DNA from 2 places in the Enterococcus sp. AAFC-DPL-6103 genome. Region 1 is predicted to be linked to the other one. Evidence: predicted binding sites of a transcription regulator. Region 1 holds the regulator's gene; the other holds the start of a gene.
What was found. The regulator NrdR, encoded in region 1, represses ribonucleotide reductase genes. The targets are predictions, from matches to a motif close to ACACNATATATNGTGT.

Region 1 (10,304 bases):
TTCTATTTTGAATATAGGTAAACCGAGAAAATTAGGAAAAACAATAAATGAGTTAGAGGAAGGCGACTCGTTGTCTTTAACAGAATCAATTGAAGACAATCAGCTGTTGCTTTATTTAGGATTAACAAATGATGCGAATCCATTATATATTCAACATGATTTTGCGCAAAAAACAGAGTATCAACAACCAATTGTGCCATCTGTGATGTTAATGGGTATCATTACAAGTGCTGTTTCTAAGCATTTACCTGGTCCAGGCTCGCACGTTGTGAATTTTTCTGTTAATTTTATTGAACCAGTTTTCCACTACGAAACATTGACTTTCCAATTTGAGGTCATAAAAGTAGACAAAATGAAAGACGTCGTTACGATTTCTGTTGAAGCAGAAAATAGCGAAGGCAATCGCGTACTCGACGCTGTGGTGATGGTTCAGCCACCTGCTGATCCAGAACTAGAAATTGAATTTGAAAGTGAAGGTGAATTAAATGAATAATCAAAGCGTAGCAAATGAAGGAATCAATCGTTTCTATTCTAAAGTGTATGGCTACTTAGGAGTAGGATTGGCGTTAAGTGCATTGACTTCATATTTAGCACTATCCGTTTTTCCACAACAAGTGGCAGCATTTATTAATGGTTTTCCATTAGGTTTTATAGGACTTTGGATCGTTCAAATCATTTTAGTGTTGGTGCTAAGTGCGAAGGCACAAAAAAATCCAAGTTTAGCGATTGGAGGTTTCATCGCCTACTCATTACTAAATGGATTGGTATTAGCTGTGACACTTGCTTTTTATGATATAGGAACAATTACGCAAGCATTTTTGACGGCAACAGGTATGTTTATCGGTATGTCAGTTGTAGGCATGGTTACTAAAAAAGATTTGAGTGGGGTTGGTCGTGCAGGATTAGCTGCATTGATCGGTGTGATTATTGCTATGTTTGTCAATATTTTCTTGCTTCATAGTAGTGCAGTAGATTTCTTCATCTCAATCTTGTTAGTTTTGATCTTTGCTGGAATCACTGCTTATGATAATCAAAATATTCGTAAAGTCTATATTCAAAGTAATGGAACTGCAAACAGTGGCGTGGCAGTGTTTATGGCTCTTCAATTGTATTTAGATTTTATCAACTTGTTCCTTGCATTTTTACGAATTTTCGGAAGAAACAATTAATTTTTAACATTGAGGCGGGTAGGAGATAAACATTTTCTCCTATCCGTTTTTTCTTTTCGCTTTCCAAGACATTCTTTGTTAGAATAAATAAGAACTTTACGGATGAGGAGCTAATTGACATGACAAAAAATAAATTATTATTGGTCGACGGGAACAGTGTCGCCTTTCGCGCATTTTTTGCGTTGCATAATTCACTAGAACGTTTTAAAAATCGAAATGGATTGCATACCAATGCAATTTACGCTTTTAATACAATGTTTGAGAATGTGATGCAAAAAGAACAACCGACACACGTATTAGTTGCCTTCGATGCAGGAAAAACAACTTTCCGTACAGAAATGTACGCTGAATATAAAGGTGGACGTTCAAAAACACCTGGTGAATTCAAAGAACAGATGCCTTACATTCGTGAATTGTTAACAGGGCTCGGTGTAAAATATTATGAACTACCAAATTATGAAGCCGATGATATTATTGGTACGTTGGCAGAAAAAGTAGATAAAGAAGTATTTGATGTTGTTATTCTTTCAGGGGATCGAGACTTGACACAATTAGCTACGGATGATGTCAAGGTGGATATTACTGTGAAGGGTGTTAGCGACATTGAAAGTTATACACCCGAACATATTGCTGAAAAGTATGACGGATTGACACCTAAACAAATCATTGACATGAAGGGGTTAGCTGGTGATGCTTCTGATAATATCCCCGGTGTAACCAAAATTGGTGAAAAAACAGCGATCAAATTACTCAAAGAATATGGCTCGGTTGAAGGAATCTATGAACATATTACTGAAATGAAAAAAAGCAAGATGAAAGAAAATCTGATCAATGATCAAGAACAAGCTTTTCTGTCCAAAAAATTAGCGACAATCAATACGGATGCACCTGTTGATGTTGCGATTGACTCATTGAAATATGAAGGAAAAAACTTAGAAAAATTAGTACCATTCTATCAAGAGATGGAATTTAAGCAATTTTTGGCTAAGCTTGATATTCATGAGGAAGAACCAGAGCTATCAGATGTTCTATTTGAAGTAGTGACAGATTATCAACCAGAAATGTTTACCACAGATATGGCACTGTATGTCGAAATGTTAGGGGAAAATTATCATACAGAAGACATTGTTGGTGTTTCTTGGGGAACAAAAGAAAAAATTTATGTGACCAATGACCTTGGTATTTTCGAAAGTGAAGCATTTGAAGATTGGTTGAGTGACGGAACACGTCTGAAAAAAGTTTACGATGCAAAGAGGACGTATGTGGCTTTAAATCGTTACACGGGTAAGACACAAGGGATTGATTTCGATGTTCTTTTGGGCTCTTATTTGTTAGATACTAATGATAAAAGTAGCGATATCGAAGGTGTAGCTGCACATTATGGTTATCAAGAGATCCAATCAGATGATGCAGTTTATGGAAAAGGTGCGAAAAAGGGGTTGCCTGAAGAGGAAGAAGTTTTCTTTGCGCATCTTGCACGTAAAGTGGCGGCAATCAACGCACTGACACCAATCTTGAACAAAGAATTAGAAGAAAAAAATCAAGCAGATTTGTTTTATAAAATGGAGCTGCCATTGTCACAGATTTTAGCAGAAATGGAAATCAGTGGAATCAAAGTCGATGCTTCTCGTCTACAGGAAATGAAGATCGAGTTCTCAGAACGTCTAAAAGAAATTGAAGAAAAAATTTATGCGGAAGCTGGCGAAGAATTCAACCTAAATTCACCTAAACAATTAGGTGTTATCTTGTTTGAAAAAATGGGTCTTCCCGTTATTAAGAAAACTAAAACGGGTTACTCAACAGCGGTTGATGTGTTAGAACAATTAAGAGAACAAGCACCAATCGTTGATGACATCTTGGTCTATCGTCAAATTGCAAAAATTCAATCTACTTATGTAGAAGGACTATTAAAAGTGATTCAATCAGATGGGAAAGTGCATACTCGTTATGTTCAAACACTAACCCAAACTGGCCGCTTGAGTTCGGTTGATCCAAACTTGCAAAACATTCCGATTCGTTTAGAAGAAGGTCGGAAAATTCGTGAAGCATTTGTTCCAAGAAAAAAAGATTGGTTGATTTATTCTTCTGACTATTCTCAAATCGAGCTACGTGTATTAGCACATATTTCTGATGATGAACATCTGAAAGAAGCCTTTTTGGAAGGGCAAGATATCCATGCAAGTACAGCAATGCGTGTCTTTGGGATTGAAAAAGCAGAAGATGTAACACCAAATATGCGTCGCCAAGCAAAAGCCGTTAACTTTGGAATTGTGTATGGCATCTCAGATTATGGTTTGTCACAAAATCTTGGTATTTCTCGAAAAGCGGCACAACAATATATCGACACGTATTTTGAAAAATATCCTGGTGTGAAGTCATACATGGAGCGTATTGTTCGTGAAGCAAAAGATCAAGGCTTCGTGGAAACACTGTATCATCGTCGGCGCTATTTACCAGAAATCAATTCAAGAAACTTTAACTTGCGTTCATTTGCAGAACGGACGGCTATCAATACACCAATCCAAGGTAGTGCAGCTGATATTTTAAAAATCGCGATGATTGATTTGGCGCAACGATTGAAAGATGAAAAACTAGAAGCAACAATGTTATTACAAGTACACGATGAATTAGTTTTTGAAGTTCCAGAACACGAATTAGAAACATTAGATCGATTAGTCAAAGAAGTGATGGAAAATGCTGTTTCGCTTCATGTGCCATTGATTACTGATAGTAGTTGGGGAAAAACATGGTACGAAGCAAAATAAAAAAGAAAAAGGTGAAGAAGAAACATGCCTGAATTACCAGAAGTTGAAACGGTCCGTAAAGGGCTAGAACGTTTGGTCACAGGAAAAAAGATCCAAAAAGTGCAAGTCTTGTGGCCCAAAATTATTGAACAACCAGAAGCACCGATTTTTGAGGCAACATTGATTGGCGAAACCATTGAATCAATTGGACGCCGAGGGAAGTTTCTGATTTTCCATTTAACCAATTATGAGTTGATCTCTCACCTGCGAATGGAAGGAAAATATTCTTTTGTAGAAGAAAATCAACCATTAGATAAACATACTCATGTCATTTTCTTTTTTGATGATGGCAGTCAGCTTCGCTATAATGATGTTCGGAAATTTGGGCGGATGACGCTAGTGTCAAAAGGACAAAGTGATACTTATCGTGGAATCATGAAATTAGGTCCAGAACCACTACCAGATTTATTTACTTTGTCAGCATTTGAATCAGGTCTTAAAAAATCACACAAAGCAATCAAACCGTTACTGTTAGATCAGCGTTTAGTAACGGGCTTAGGAAATATTTATGTGGATGAAGCATTATGGGAAGCGAAAATCCACCCAGAACAGCCTGCCAATACATTAAAAAGAAAAGAGATCGAGACACTTCGATTAGCAATTATTGATGTATTGGGGCGAGCAGTGGAAGCTGGTGGAACAACGATTCGTAGCTATCTCAATGCACTTGGAGAAGCGGGTAGTTTTCAAATGGCCCTTCATGTTTATGGTCAAACAGGCCAACCATGTGTCCGTTGTCAAACACCAATTGTCAAAATAAAAGTTGCACAAAGGGGGACTCACTATTGTCCAAAATGTCAGCAACTAAAATTGCCAAAGTAGGTTTCGTTTTAGGTTTAACTGGAAGTATTGCAACAGGTAAAAGTACAGCAGCTGAAGTTTTTAAAAAACATGGGATTCCAGTAATTGATGGTGACGTAGTGGCAAGAGAAGTTGTCGAACCTGGAACTGATGGTTTGATGGCAATCGTTGAAGTATTTGGCAAAGAAATCTTGAATGAAGATGGTACACTAAATCGTAAAAAATTAGGTACTGTCGTATTTGCAAACGATGAATCGCGGCAAACCTTAAATCGTGTATTGAATCCGTTTATCCGTGGACGTATCAAACAACAAATTGCTGAGAAAAAAAGACAGAATCCCTTAGTTGTTGTTGATGTTCCTTTACTGTTTGAAGGGCACTATGAACGTTACATGGATGCTGTAGCAGTTGTTTATACTACAGAAGCGATTCAGCTTGAACGATTGATGAAACGAAATCAATTAACAGAAACTGAAGCATTAAAACGAATAAAGACGCAGTGGTCAATCGAAGTGAAAAAAGAACGAGCGGATATTTTGTTTGATAATACTCGAACAAAAGAAGAATTAGTCCAACAAGTCGAGTCATGGCTAAAGCAACAATCTTTATAACAGATTAAAAATACAAAAGCAAAGTGCTTCGTTAGCTAAACGGAGTGCTTTGCTTTTTAGTTTAATGCTTTTTTTGCTTACAAGTCATCAAAGACGTGAAACAAGTATTTTTACATCTATGAGAATGATCAATTAGTCGTATATTTTGAGTATCTTGTTCATTTTTGTTATGCTAAAGATAAGAAAAGGGGAGGGATTTGTATGGGAAATATCAAGAATCAAAAAGATAAAGTTGTCGGATCTGCCAAAGAAAAGATTGGTGAGTTACTTGATAAAGAAGAATTAAAAAATGAAGGCCGTGTACAAGCCGAGATTGGGAAAAAGAAAGCAGACCAATATAAAGAACGAATTGCTGAACTAGATGATCAACAAGCAGAAAAAGAAGCACGTCAACAAGATCTGACACAAGAACGAAAAAAAGAAATGACTGATCGAACAAAAAAGCCACTCCCAGACGCTGAACACATCCCTGATGAACAAAAAATTGAAGAACAACGGTTAAAACATTACACTGGTATTGAAGAAAAATTGTAGTTTTTGAAAACATGAGTCATGTTTTCAAAAGGAAACAGTTGAAAATCTTTCACAGTTTCGTTTTGATCGTCAAATGAGTTGTGATAAACTTTTGTCACAACTCATTTTTTTGCGATGAATGGATAAAAACGCTTTATGGCCGATGAAAACTGCATCTTTTTAGTTGAGAAAGTCGCTTAACATAAAAGTTTCATGTTATAATGCAACTAACTATGAAAGAGCAGAATGTTCTTTTTATAAAACTTAAATGATACATGAGGTGAACTAAATGAGATGTCCAAGATGTCAACATAATAATTCCCGTGTTATTGATAGTCGTCAAGCAGATGATGGTCGGGCGATTCGTCGTCGACGTGAGTGTGAAAATTGCTCATTTCGTTTTACAACATTTGAAAGAATCGAAGCTGCACCACTGCTAGTTATCAAGAAAAACGGTGAGCGTGAAGAGTTTAATCGAGATAAGATTTTAAGAGGATTGATTCGTTCAGCCGAAAAACGTCCAGTTGCTATGGAGCAAATGGAGCAAATTGTGAACCATGTAGAAAATCGTGTCCGAAGTTTGGGCGAAAACGAAGTATCAACCAATTTAATTGGGGAATATGTCATGGAAGATCTTGTAAATTTGGATGAAATTGCCTATATTCGTTTTGCAAGTGTGTATCGCCAATTTAAAGATATGTCTGTATTCTTAAAAGAGTTGCAAGATATCGTAGAGAAGGCAAAAGAAAATAACAATTCTAAAGATACCGAAGACGAAAGTACAGAATAAAGGGGGCATTTCCTTGGAAAATGCTTGGAAAGAGCTTCAACCAAAAAATATCTACCAAGGAAGAAAGCGGAGTCCTTTAAAAGAAGAAAATCGAAATGCGTTGCTCTATCTTTACCAACCTTTGATTGGTGGAGAAGCGCTTAGTATTTATCTTACTCTTTTGACAGAAATTTCTTTAGAGACTGGCCAAGGACCAGAAGGACTTCACGCAGATTTATTGAGTAGTCTTGGTTGTGGTATTCCTCAATTTTACGAAGCACGAAAAAAACTTGAGGGAATTGGCTTATTAGATGTTTATTATAAAGAAGACCCTAGCCTAGGTGCATGTTTCCTGTATGAATTACTGGAACCAATGTCGGTGAAACAATTCTTTATGGATTCTGTTTTAAGTTTTTTACTATTAGAAAAGGTTGGTCAACGTCGCTTTGATCAGTTAGTTAAACATTTCGAACCAAAAAAACTTTCAACAGAAGGCTATCAGAAAAAAACTAAAAAATTTTTAGAAGTGTACCAATTTAACGAGGCATCCTTTGCCGCTGACAAACAGCAAATCGAGAAGCTGGAAGAAACATTTACTGAGCAAGCAATAACGAAACGGTTACCTGAAAAAAGCACGATTGACTGGTCTTTTTTGACAAACTGGTTGCAAAAAAAACATATTGACAAACCAGATGAACCAACCATCAAACAACTCGAAATGTACCAACAATTGTATGGATTGGATGATTTAGCTTTAGGTGAGAAAATCGTTGAAGCGTACGACTTCACAGAGCAAAAAATTTCTTTGAAAGAACTTCAAAAAATCTTTTTGGCAAACCCTGTGAGTCAATCATCTACGCTAAAGGTACCTGCAGAAAATCTAGACAGCACCGAAATCAAAAAGGTGGAATCAGCGCCTAATCATGGACAACTGTCTGCAGCCTCTGTGCAGTTAATCAAAGAGGCCCAAAGTGTTCCGCCAATGAAATATTTAGAGTCAATCAAAAAAGAAAAAAATGGGTATGTATCTAAATCAGAAACGTGGTTGATGCAAGAGCTTGTTTCTCGCTCAGGGCTTCCAAGTAGTGTCATCAATGTGCTATTGAATTACGTATTGGTCATCAAAAATCAAGCAAGTTTAGGGACAAACTATGTCAACACAATTGCTAACGAATGGGCACAACAGAAAATCATGACAGCGGAAGATGCTATTGCTCATATTAAAAAGAAAAGCCAAGAAAGCGCAGAGAAAAAGCAAACGAGAAACTACTCAAATACTCGTCGAAATGTGCGCCGAGAAAAATTACCTGATTGGGTAAATCAACCAAAAGATGAGAAGAAAATCAGTCAAGAAAAACAAGCAGAAATTGATCGTCGCTTTAAAGAATATCTTGCTAAAAAGGAGGGTGACAACTAATGGAAGATGTTGGAAGAGAGCTAAAAAAGATCATTAGCAAACGTAATTATCAAGAAAAGTATGCCGAAATGATTCAAGAAGTATTGAATGATTCAGATGTTCAAGCTTTTTTGGCAGAACACCAAGAGCGTTTAACACAAGCAGATATTGAAAAAAGTTATGCAAAACTTTATGAGTTTGTTCAAGAAAAGCGAAAATATCAGAAAAATGATCCAACAATGATTGCACCAGGCTACGAGCCAAAACTGGTGTTGAACTTTCATTATGTGGATGTCACCTACGTACCGACTGAAGCATTAATTGCTCGACAAAAACAAGAAGAAATCCGTAGTCGTGTGAAAGCAATGGATATGCCGAAAGATATACAAACGGCTACATTTGAAGGATTTGAGCAAACAAGTGGCCGTAGTGATGCCTTTTTTGAAGCATTCAATTTTGTGGAGCAATACACAAATGATCCTAAAGGTTACCACAAAGGGCTATATTTAGTTGGAAGCTTTGGAATTGGTAAAACGTATTTATTAGGTGCAATTGCACATGACCTAGCAGTTGCAGGGTATACAACTACGCTTGTTCATTTTCCGACATTTGCAGTTGAAATGAAGCAAGCAATTGGAAAAGACCAAGTTTCGGACAAACTAGATGCGGTGAAGCGCTCGCCCGTCTTAATGATGGATGACATTGGAGCCGATGCAATGAGTAGTTGGATTCGTGATGAAGTATTTGGTGTTATTTTGCAATATCGAATGCAAGAACAATTACCGACATTTTTCTCATCAAATTTTACAATGGATGAGTTAGAAAAACATTTGTCTGTTACACAACGTGGTGATGAAGAACCATTAAAAGCTAAACGTATTATGGAACGAATTCGTTATTTAACAAAAGAAATCGAGATGACTGGAAAGAACCGTAGAAACAGCTAAAAGTGAATAAAAGAACGGGAGATGTGGTTTATGAAGCGAATAGTATCTTGCTTGACCTTAGCGACAACATTTTTATTATTGACTGCTTGTGGCAATCAGTCTACGAATGATGGACAAACAACTGAAACGACTTCTAATTCATCGACACATGATCAAAGTGTTTTTACTGGGACGGTCGAAGAAGTAACTGAAAGCGACGAAGAGGATCAAATCATTCGCGTAAAATTAGTTGACGTCAAGGCAAAGATTGATCCTGAGAATATTGGAACATCATTTGAGCATGACGGTGTCATTCTGAATGCACCAGCAGAGAAAATCAAACCCAGCGTGGATGCTTTGTCAGAAGGTACAGAGATCGAGTTGACCTTGGCTAAGACACCTGTAATGACAATGTCGTTGCCACCACAAATTCCAGGGAATTCAATTATTCAAGTTTTGGCTATCCAATAACTGAATGAGCTAAGCAACCGATTTTTTAATTTCGCAGGAGTGGCGAAGTTGGGAAATCGGTTTTTATGTTAGCGTAGTAAGATAACTTGAATTCTTCACTTGTACTTTGTCAGCTACAATAGGGTGAAGGAACGAAATAGTGCACTTACTTATGAACGATATCATAGTACGATGTTCAAGTGAAAAGAATAAAAATTTTGAAAGAGGGATATCGAGAAAAAGGATTTTCTGTCCTATCCCTCTCCTTATTTTATGGAGGAAATGCTATAATGATTGGAAAAGGAGTGAGGTTATGAACCATTTAGATTTATCGCGACGCTTAGCTGCTGTTGGAGAATTTGTTCCTGCAAAAGCGCGTTTAGCAGATATTGGCTCAGATCACGCCTATTTGCCGGTTGCATTGATGCTAAAAGGAAAAATTGAGTTTGCAGTTGCTGGTGAAGTGGTGAAAGGTCCATTTGAGTCCGCGCAAAAACAAGTTAGAAAAGATGGCTTAGAAGGGCGTATTATTGTTCGTTTGGCGAATGGTCTGGCAGCAATTGAACCATCAGATGGAATTACCGCCATCACGATTGCTGGTATGGGTGGCGCATTGATTCGTGATATTTTAGAAGCAGGAAAAACACGTCTAACTCAAAAGGAGCGCTTGATCCTTCAACCCAATATTGGTGAGCGTACGCTTCGAGTTTGGTTGCAAGAAAACCAATATCAGATTATTGAAGAAGTTATTTTGGAAGAAAATAAAAAAATCTACGAGATTATCGTGGCGGAAAAAGCGACTAGTCCAGTAACTTACTCTCCAGAAGATCTGATGTTTGGACCTATTTTACGAAAAACAAAGAAT
Region 2 (10,304 bases), 670 kb from region 1:
TTCTTAGAATGGTGACATTCCTTATTACTTAGTATACTTGACAAATGTTATTAAATAATGAAAATCGTTGGAGGTTCAAGAGTGGCTTTTAAAGGAATAAATAGTTTTCAATTAAAATGGTTCGCAATTGTTTTTATGGTCGTGGATCACGTAAATAGTTATTTTGGGTCACAGTTAGGTTTTCCCTTGTGGGTAGCTTGGTTAGGGAGATTTGTTGCACCATTATTTGTCTTCTTATTAGTAGAAGGGTTCAGGCATACACGGAGTCGAGCAAAGTATGCGAAGCGTTTGGGCTTGGCGGCACTTGTCACGGCAAGTGGAAATGTCGTGTATCAATTGCTGACAGGCGCTTATATTGATCCTTTGACACATCAACCTAATTACTTTTTGTTTTTAGGGCCGCATAATATTTTTCTTACGCTATTTCTTTTGTTTTGTATGATGTGGGTGCTAGCTGTCATGAAACAAAGCAGTGTAGGTCGAAGAACTATTTTGATTTTGACATTTTTAGTTTTGCTTGTACTCACGGCAGCATCAGAAGGAGGGATCTATCTGATTCCAATGATGCTTATGATGTTTGTTTTCCAAGAAGAAAGGCAAAGAAACAAATTATTCATCGGTATTTTTGTTTATACTATGATTTTACTTGGCCTAGCTATTGCTAGTTATGTCCAGATGCCGGTATATCAAAGTTTGTATGGTTATTTAACTTTTGATAACGAATTTATGATGGTGACAGTTGTTCCATTAATTGGATTGTATAATGGACAATTAGGTGGAACAGGTAGTAAATGGAATAAATATTTCTTCTATGTTTTTTATCCTGTTCACCTTTGGATCATTTATTTTATCTTCTACTTGATAGGCTAAAGTTCTTATAAAAAACTGTAATCGTTGTGTGACTGATTACAGTTTTTTTGATTTTGACAACCAATTGACAGAATTTTCGCACATTGAAGTTTTTTCATTTGATTTCATCTATATTTTCATTCGGATTTGTTTTATAATTAAAAAATATCTTGTTATTTGGGGGATGAAAACAAATGGAGAATTATCTGAGCCTTTTAGGCGTTTTAATTGTTATTATTGGTTTTGCACTAAAATTAGATTCAATCTTGATTGTGATGGTTGCTTTAGTCGTGACTGCTTTAACAGGTGGTTTAGGGATTAATGGCATGCTTGAATTATTAGGAACCAGCTTTGTAAATAATCGAGGAATGGCTATTTTTATTATTATCATGTTAGCAACCGGAACGTTAGAAAGAAATGGGCTGAAAGAGTCTGCTGCCGCTTTGATCCAACGATTTAAAAAAGTTTCAGCTGGCATGATCATCGATATTTACGGAGTTTTCCGAATGATTTTTGCGGCATTTAATGTAAGCTTTGGGGGCGTTGCAGGTTTTGTTCGTCCAATTATTTTACCAATGGCATTAGGTACCGTTGAATCAAAAGGACTGAAAGTTCACCCAGAACACGAAGAAGAGCTTAAAGGAATGGCATCTGCTATGGAAAATATTTGCTGGTTCTTTGGACAAGTTTTATTTATTGGTGGTGCGGGCGCCTTGCTTGTACAATCAACACTAAAAGATTTAGGTTACGAAGTGACTTTAGGACAACTAGCCTTGGTTGAAGTACCAGTAGCCCTTACGGCATTAGTTGTTTCTAGCATTTATTTCTATTTGAAAGAAAAGAAATTAGCGAAGAAGTACTATTCTCAAGAAAAGGAGCAATAAGATGAATTTTTTTACGAATCCTGCTATTTTATTAAGTGATAAATTACTTGAAATTTTATATATCATCATGGGTCTAGTCTTGATTTATACAGGGCTACGAAATCTACTTGATAAAACGAATCCGCATCGCTATGGCTCGGCCTTTTTTTGGGCAACATTAGGTGTCGTGATTGCGGCTGGTCGATGGCTGCCACCGCTAGTAAGTGGTATCTTGATTTTTGCTATGACGATTCCGGCCATTGCGAAAAGAGTCAGCAAAGGTGACAGCCACTTGCCTTCAAAAGAATATATGGAAAAAATGTCAAGTAAACTAGGCATGAAAATTTTTATTCCAGCGTTAAGTATTGGGGTATTTGCAATTCTGTTTGCCTTGTTCACTAAGTTAGGTGCTTTAGTCGGTGTTGGTGTCGGCGTCTTTGCAGCGATGGCAATCTTGATGTTCTTTTCTCGCGACAATCAGCCTACCACGTTCTTAGATGATGCAGCTGATATGTTAGGAACAGTTGGTCCGTTGAGTATGTTGCCAATGTTACTTGCTTCATTAGGTGCTGTGTTTACTAGCGCAGGAGTAGGAACGGTGATTTCAAATGCTGTCGGTACGATTGTTCCTGAAGGAAACGTGAATATTGGGATTATTATCTATGCAGTGGGAATGGTTATCTTCACAGTAATTATGGGGAATGCCTTCGCAGCAATTACAGTTATGACGGTTGGGATTGGTGCACCATTTGTTTTTAGTCAAGGAGCAAATCCAGCGTTGATTGGAATGGTTGCTTTGACTTGTGGTTTTTGTGGGACACTCTTGACACCGATGGCTGCAAACTTTAATATTGTGCCAGTCGCTATGTTAGAAATGAAAGACAAGTACGGCGTAATCAAAAATCAATTATTTATTGCTTTATTTATGTTAGTATTCCAAATTGCTTATATGATTTTATTTAAATAATTAGGAGGAACAAAAGATGAAAGTATTAGTAACAGGTTTTGATCCATTTGGCGGCGATAAAGTAAATCCAGCATATGAAGCTGTAAAAAAAATGCCCGCAGAGATTGCGGGAGCAGAAATTATCAAATTAGAAGTACCGACTGTATTTGGCAAAAGTAGCCAAGTAGTTAGAGAAGCCATTAAAGAACATCAACCAGAAATTGTTATCTGTGTTGGACAAGCAGGAGGTCGCTCAGCCGTTTCATTTGAACGAGTAGCAATCAATCTAGCAGAAGCGCGTATTCCTGATAATGAAGGAAACCAACCATTTGATACGGTATTGGAAGAAGATGGACCAGCCGCTTATTTCACTACATTGCCAATCAAAGCAATGACTAAAAATGTTCACGATCACGGACTACCAGCATATATCTCTTATACTGCAGGAACGTTTGTCTGCAATGATATCATGTATCGTTTATTACATGTCCTTCACACAGAATTTCCAACCATTCGTGGTGGCTTTATCCATGTGCCATTTTCACCTGATCAAGTAATTGATCGCCCAGTAGGTACAGCTTCTATGTCATTAGATGATATTGCCGATTCATTAACATATGCGGTTGAAGCTGCAATTGAAAATGAACACGATATTTCTGGTAATGCAGGTACGACTCACTAATAATTAGCAATCAAATAGTAGAGGTAGAGGCTGGCAACTAACGAATCGTTAGTTCTCAGCTTCTTTTTTAAGGGGGAAACGTTATGGAAGAATGGAAAGCAGTGTTTGAAGAATGGTTTCCCAAAGAACTAAACAAAAAGAATTATCCAATCAAAGTATCAAAACAATATACCAGCAATCAACGCTTTGAAATTTATGAACGATTGACGAAATCACAACGCCAATTAGTTGATCAATATCGGCGCTATTTAATCAATTCACGCTTTATGGAAGAAAATTATTTAGCTGCTACAGACTGGGTATTTGCTGATTTTAAAATCAATCCTTTTTTTCGGACTTCCCGAAGACAAGAAAAGTTATATTGTGATTGTGGGCGAGAATTAAAAGTTCAATACATCGTTAAATCGCCAAAAACAGGAAAAATTCTAAAACTAGGAATCAATCACTTTGCCGAACATTTGCACGTTTCACCAACAATCGCGAGTTCAATCCATCAAGGGATGACAAAAGTTGATTTAGCATTGGATGAGCTACTATGGCTAAAACAACAAAATATCGAATTTCCAGAAGAGTTGTGGCAAGAATATCTCTTTTCTTTGTACCACAATCGACGAATAAAACGGCCGTATTTGCCAGACGTTCATCTGGCTAAACGAGTAGCAGATTTTCGACAAGCACAGATGCCTATTTATTTAGCAGACTATCAGGCACTAGCGCATGAAATCAAAAAAATGGGGGAACAGATTGCCAATCAACCAAAGAAAAGTCGAGCAAAGAAGGAATTATTTGAGGATTTTACAGAAGAACTAACGAGGGACGTTGAAGAATTTCTGACAAATTACCGTTCATTTTTGCGAAAAGATTGGCAAGTTGTCTTGCGAGATACAAAGGCGAAATTACCAGTCAGTTACTTTGACTCGTTTATTGCGGAACTGCGTTTGTTTAATCGAGAACAACCAACACATCAGTTAGCTGAAGCGAGGGAGTGTGCACAACAACAGCGTTTTATCCAACCGGCTATCTACACCTTGATTTGGGAAAAGTATGCTTGTTATGGATTTACAGAAGGTTTTTTTGATAGTTTGCCAAGAGTGATCCGTAATGGGTTTTTAAAAGCCCTACGTCGAGAATCCTCGCCGACCGCTAAAGTCAAATCAACCAGTAAACAGGTAGGCACACAAGAATGGAAAGGCCTTGCTCACTCGCTCCACAACCAAAAAATCGCTGAAGTGCTTGTTGATTTTGAACAACGAGAGTATGTTTTTTCAAAAGAACAAAAAAAAGCGTTAGATTATTATCAAAAATTAGAACATTCTCTTTATTTAGAAAAGCCAGAAGTTAAATCACTATTGAAAGAATTGTTATAAAAAAACTACTGTGACGAAAAAGTCACAGTAGTTTTTTTTGTTTCAAGATGTTTTCAGAGTTGAACGTTTTGCGCCACAACCTTTATCCACGGTGTTCCCAAAACAACTCCTCAATATAGCTTGCATTCACATCAAAATATGAAAAGCTATTTTGAGTGTCTGTTCGCTATCTAGTCGGAGTTGAACGTTTTGCGCCACAACCTTATGCATGTTGATGCGTCTGATAATATTCTTCTTCCATTTTTTGCATTCTTTCACGTTCTTTTTGGTTGTACCAAGGAGAAACTGTAAAGGCCAAAACATCGTTTAATAAGTAAACAGAGCTGTTAACAAACATTGCTAGACTTGCAGAACCATGTGTAAACGATACATACCAAAGAACCATTTGAGCTAGACCAGAAGCTAACCACCAATAGTATTGATTGTTGTATCGCAAGAAGCTAATGATACCAGCTGAAAGACTGATTGAAAAAGCAATTGCATCAATCCAAGGACGAGGATCGTCAGTATAACGACCAATCAAGAAGCCTGAAACAAAATAAACAAGAATTGTGCCGATAATTGCGATGAACCAACTTTTACCAGTAAATTTACGAATTTTTGAAGCCATATTGTGGTTCCATTCTTTACTTAACAAAACCGGAATGTCCAATGTCACCATATAAGCAATCTGTTCACCAATACTTAAATAATTTTTAGCTGAAAAGCCAACAATGATGAAACAAATGGCAGATAAAATGCCTAAGACACCATTCACAGATTTCGCAGCGTTGATCGATAGAATACATAAAACACCTAAATTAGTTCCGATAAAGGCAATAATCGATAGCCAAGTAATAGGGCTATTCACGAGTGTCATTATTTGACATCCCAGACTAAAAAAGAAAAGATAATAATTTTGTTGAGGCCAGCCTTTTAGCTGATGAGCTAGAAAATGAAAATATGATTTCATGTATAAGAACTCCTTTAGACACAAAATGTAGTGTCTCTAGATTTTTTTACCACAATCTATTGTATGCTTTTAAATGATAAAATCTAGTCTTACAATTAAAAAAAATCTGTGTTATGATATTTTTATTTTAAATTTCTGAAAAAAAGAAAACATTTCAAAGCATAGCTTAAACAAAAAAGCCAAGAGTCAATTAACTGACTCTTGGCTTTTCTTTTTATTGAAGTGAGAATGTCATCTGAACTGGATTATGGTCTGAGTAAGCAAACTGCGTATCAATTACTTGGATATTTTTGACTGAAAGATTGTCAGAAACCAAAAATCCATCAATTAACGTGACGAAAGTTTTGTTTGGCTGATAAGCTTCGTTTAAATTGCGTACAGAAGGAACTGCTTTTTCAGCTAAATTTTTGCGAACGATGTGCATGCCCTTCGGTAAAAGTTCTTCAGGGAATGCGTGTGTCCAACTTAGTTCTTCTTTTGCTTTGCCAAAAATTTTTTCGCTGTCAGGTAGTAGCGTATGATTATAGTCGCCTCCTACAATAACATAATTTTTTTCTGCTTGATCTTTTTTCAATTGTGCAGCTAGTTTTTTGATTTGTGCTTTTTGGATAGCAGGATCTTTTGTATAAGCCGAAAGATGTAAGTTATAAAGGGAAAGAAATCTGCCGTTTGCAACAGGAACCTTACTTACTGTAAATGCACGGTCTAAGTCAAAAAATTTATTGAATCCAGTCTCGATGGGTAAAGAATACCGTCTACTTTCAGCAATCATTCCTTTACTAAAAGTAACCAGACCGGATTGTGATTTACCAATCGGTTGCGTGATTGGATAAAAAAGATAAGCTGAGTTATAATTTTGACCATAAACAGATGAATAGTCGCTAAAATTTTGTGAAAGTGCGGTAACTTCATCCACGTTATAAGAACGAGTTGCCTTTTTGTCAACTTCTTGAAGGAAGGCAAAGTCTGGTTGTTGTTCTTGAATAACATCCTGAATTTTCTGTAAGTTATGTTGAACATTTTGTTTAGTAAATGCGCGTGACTCAGTGCCTCCATCCATGAAAAAACTATAATTAGGCGGATAGGCGGCATAACCAATATTATAGGTCATGATTCGATAATCTTGAGTTGTCTGGATATCTTTAGCTGCCCTACTTGACTGGATAGGGAGTACCTGATCATCGGCTTCTCGGTGATAACTTAGATACACATAGCCAACATAGACTGTTATAATAAGTGAAAGAATTGCGAGTATTGATAAAAGTATTTTTAGTGATTTTTTCATTTTTTCCTCCTTGAAACATCTTTATCTTAGCAGTAATTCAACTAAGAAGCGAGGAGTTTGTGATTATAATAAATAGATGAAATTATCATGATTCTAAAAGTTTTACTAACAAGTTTTTGTTTTAGTTAAGAAAGGAAAAAAAATAATGAACTTATCAACTATCCACCATGTAGCAATCATTGTTTCTGATTATCAAAAATCACGAGAATTTTACGTCGAAAAATTAGGCTTTGAAGTAATTCGTGAAAATTATCGTGCAGATAGAGATGATTACAAACTAGACTTAAGATTAGGAGAGACTGAATTGGAGATCTTTGGAATTGCTTCTGCACCAGCAAGACCCAATTATCCAGAAGCATGTGGGTTACGCCATCTGGCTTTTAAAGTCGATCGGATTGAACAAGTTATAGCTGAACTTCAGGAAATGGGGATTGAAACAGAGCCGCTTAGAACAGATACCTTTACAGGGGAAAAAATGACGTTTTTCTTTGATCCAGATGGCTTGCCACTTGAATTACATGAATAGATAACAAAACTGTCACTTCTTTTTCACTTGCTTCGATTTTTCCAAAAATAGAGTCTTGGTATACTGAAAAAAAATTGGGAAAAGGGAGTAAGCAAATGAAAAAAATCGTTCTTACTTTGGCTGCTTTAGTGTTCGTTGGTGTTGCGGGTGGAATGGGTTTGTTAAATGCGACTTTTCAACCAGATGATCTGAGTGAGCAAGATTATCAAATTTCTCTAGAACAAGCCATTTCAATTTTTGAAGAGGAAGCACACAGTCAGAAAGTAACAAGTATCGGCTTTTTTTTACCTGATGAAGTTAAGAGAACTGCTAGTTCAGCTTATAGTTATTTATTTGTAGACAAAGATCATGAAGTTGTTGTCAATCCAACGACAGGAAAAGCAACGATGAGAGCTGTTAGCCAACAAAAAAAACAAAATCAGAAACAATTAGATATAAAAAAACTGCGCAACGTCAAAAAACCACAAGTGGCTATGAAAGAGGCAATCGCTGTTTCTGGGAATAAACGAGCGAAAGTTCATGCTTGGGAAATTCTTGAAAAAGAAGGAAAGTTTTACTACAATATCCATCTTTTAGCTGAGAAAAAAATCCGACAATTTTTAATATCAACATAGTCCGAAAAGAGAAGGTTATCACTTCTCTTTTTTTGCATATAAGAGTAATCTAAAAGTGTGAAAACCGAAAGGAAGTTGAGATTATGGAAAAGATGGTGTGCCCACATTGTGGTAAAAGATTTGCGTATCATGAAGTTGGAAATGTTGTAGAACACGTGGATAAAGAGGTGCCAATTGTCTGTCCTTATTGTCGCGAAGAAGCAGCGAAACGAGTCTCTCACGGTTACTTTGTTACCCAAAAAATTGAAAATTATTTAAAATAACGAATTTTGCACTTTCTTTTTCCAAATGCTACAATGGCAAGAAAAGGAGAGAGAATAACTATGATTCGTTTTGCAAAAAAAGAAGACGGACCTGAAATTGCGCCGTTGATTTTGGTCATTTTGAAAGATATGGAGTTACCTTTTGTTCAAACCTTTGGTGAGCAAAAAACAATTGAAGTTTTAATTGATGCAATAGCTGATCCTAACTATCGTTATAGCTATACTCGTGGGATCGTTGAGGAAATAGATGGCAAAGTGGCAGGTATTGCTTTTGGTTACACAGATGAGGAAGAACCTGTGATTGATTTGCCTTTGGCTGATATTTTAGAAAAACATGGACTCCCACGTGATCAATATTTATTTATAGATAAAGAAACGCTTCCTAATGAATGGTATCTGGATACGATTTCTGTTTCTGAGAAATTTCGAGGAAAAGGAATTGGTTCTAAATTATTAGAGGCGTTGCCAATGTTAGCAGAAAAAGCGAACCGAGCAACCATCGGTTTGAGTGTAGATCAACAAAATCCACAAGCAAAAAAATTATATGAACGTCATGGTTTTAAGGTTGTTGAAGAAATGAAAATCAGTGGACATCAATATGAACACATGCAAAAAACAATATAAAAGTAGTTTGTAGATTGATTAGGTTTGAATAATAGAAAAAACTCCTGAGACACTCAGTATGTCTCAGGAGTTTTTTATTGAATGGATCTATTTGTAAATCGCACTAGTGTCTGTTGTGAAGAGTGTTTCGTTATCTGTTCCGATTATTGGATCAGTGATAACGTCCCACATAGCAGAATCGTATTTTAATTGTGCTTGGAACTCATATCCCATAGGTGCATCTGGGATTGGAAGCGTTGGGTATTGTGCTAAAAATCCACCGTAATCAATAGTGATATCTGCTGTTACATCTCCTTGACCAATCCAGAGTGAAGTTGGGACTGTAATCAAAATACGGTCTGAATAAGATTGAACGTTTTCTGGAGAAATTGGCTCAGTGTTATGTCCTAGAATTGTTTTTGCCGATACATTGCCTGTAATGTGTTTTGCAAAATCAGGTACAGAAGCCACGAACTTAAATTGTTCAGGTAGTTTAATCATTAGTACACCAATATCGCCATCAACAAAACCGTAGTTTTGAGCACTGTAGTGTAAATCCATTTTTCCTGTGAAATCTAGTCCTTCAATATAAGGAACCATTTGACCTTCTAAGTTTCCATTTGCAGCAACAATCAAAGTGTAAGGATCAATTCCAACGTCACCTTCTTTAACTGTTGATGTTTGAATAACGTTATTTTCTTGAACATCTGCGTGCACAAGTGGTGTTCCAAGTGTGCCAACTGCTAAAAGTAACCCTAATGAACTTGCTAAAACTGTTTTTTTCATTTCTCTACCTCACTTATTTTTTTGTTATATAAATTTTATTACATAACTGATGATACAGATGGTATGCGTTTTCGTCAAACAGCGATATATAACCATAACATCTGTGCTTTTACTAAATAAAAAGATTGTTGTGAAAAGAATAACATGTGCATTTTGTGTTTTTTAAAATAACGTTTTTATTTTATGTTATGCTTTTTTTAGTTTATTTAATTTTGAAAATCAATCTTAAAAAATGAGGAATGTCAAGTGACGCAAGGAATCTAGCATTAAAATTGAAAAATAATAATAAAATAACTTTGACATTCATTTTTTTAAAAAATATTATTAAAGCATACTTAGTAAAGGGGATGAAAAAATGAAGAAACATTTGTATTGCAGAAGGATTTTGAAGGGTATTGTATCCGCAACAATGATTTTGACTTTAACGGGTCAAATCATCGGTAGTCAAACAATTATTACACACGCAGAAGAAGTTGTAGGTATTCAAAGTAGTTCGGGATTAACACAATATGTGGAAAATTTTACTCAGCTGAAAAATTATTTAGAGGGAAACAACAATATCACAAAT

Region 2: the regulator NrdR is predicted to act here: its motif matches at 5,678-5,693, upstream of pnuC (nicotinamide riboside transporter PnuC).

The regions. Positions count from the first base shown of each region.
Region 1 is NZ_CM177102.1:1,154,287-1,164,590, forward strand. It holds gene AC4BC3_RS05635 (MaoC family dehydratase) at 8-493, shown strand; gene AC4BC3_RS05640 (Bax inhibitor-1/YccA family protein) at 486-1,169, shown strand; gene polA (DNA polymerase I) at 1,289-3,934, shown strand; gene mutM (DNA-formamidopyrimidine glycosylase) at 3,959-4,795, shown strand; gene coaE (dephospho-CoA kinase) at 4,768-5,385, shown strand; gene AC4BC3_RS05660 (CsbD family protein) at 5,587-5,919, shown strand; gene nrdR (transcriptional regulator NrdR) at 6,188-6,688, shown strand; gene AC4BC3_RS05670 (replication initiation and membrane attachment family protein) at 6,702-8,084, shown strand; gene dnaI (primosomal protein DnaI) at 8,084-9,010, shown strand; gene AC4BC3_RS05680 (hypothetical protein) at 9,041-9,460, shown strand; gene AC4BC3_RS05685 (tRNA (adenine(22)-N(1))-methyltransferase) at 9,753-10,304, shown strand, end outside.
Region 2 is NZ_CM177102.1:481,971-492,274, forward strand. It holds gene AC4BC3_RS02330 (TraX family protein) at 82-870, shown strand; gene AC4BC3_RS02335 (DUF969 domain-containing protein) at 1,044-1,733, shown strand; gene AC4BC3_RS02340 (DUF979 domain-containing protein) at 1,735-2,679, shown strand; gene pcp (pyroglutamyl-peptidase I) at 2,696-3,340, shown strand; gene AC4BC3_RS02350 (hypothetical protein) at 3,424-4,707, shown strand; gene pnuC (nicotinamide riboside transporter PnuC) at 4,910-5,659, opposite strand; gene AC4BC3_RS02360 (endonuclease/exonuclease/phosphatase family protein) at 5,874-6,944, opposite strand; gene gloA2 (SMU1112c/YaeR family gloxylase I-like metalloprotein) at 7,090-7,470, shown strand; gene AC4BC3_RS02370 (PepSY domain-containing protein) at 7,566-8,084, shown strand; gene AC4BC3_RS02375 (hypothetical protein) at 8,168-8,347, shown strand; gene AC4BC3_RS02380 (GNAT family N-acetyltransferase) at 8,408-8,971, shown strand; gene AC4BC3_RS02385 (hypothetical protein) at 9,059-9,736, opposite strand; gene AC4BC3_RS02390 (Ig-like domain-containing protein) at 10,092-10,304, shown strand, end outside.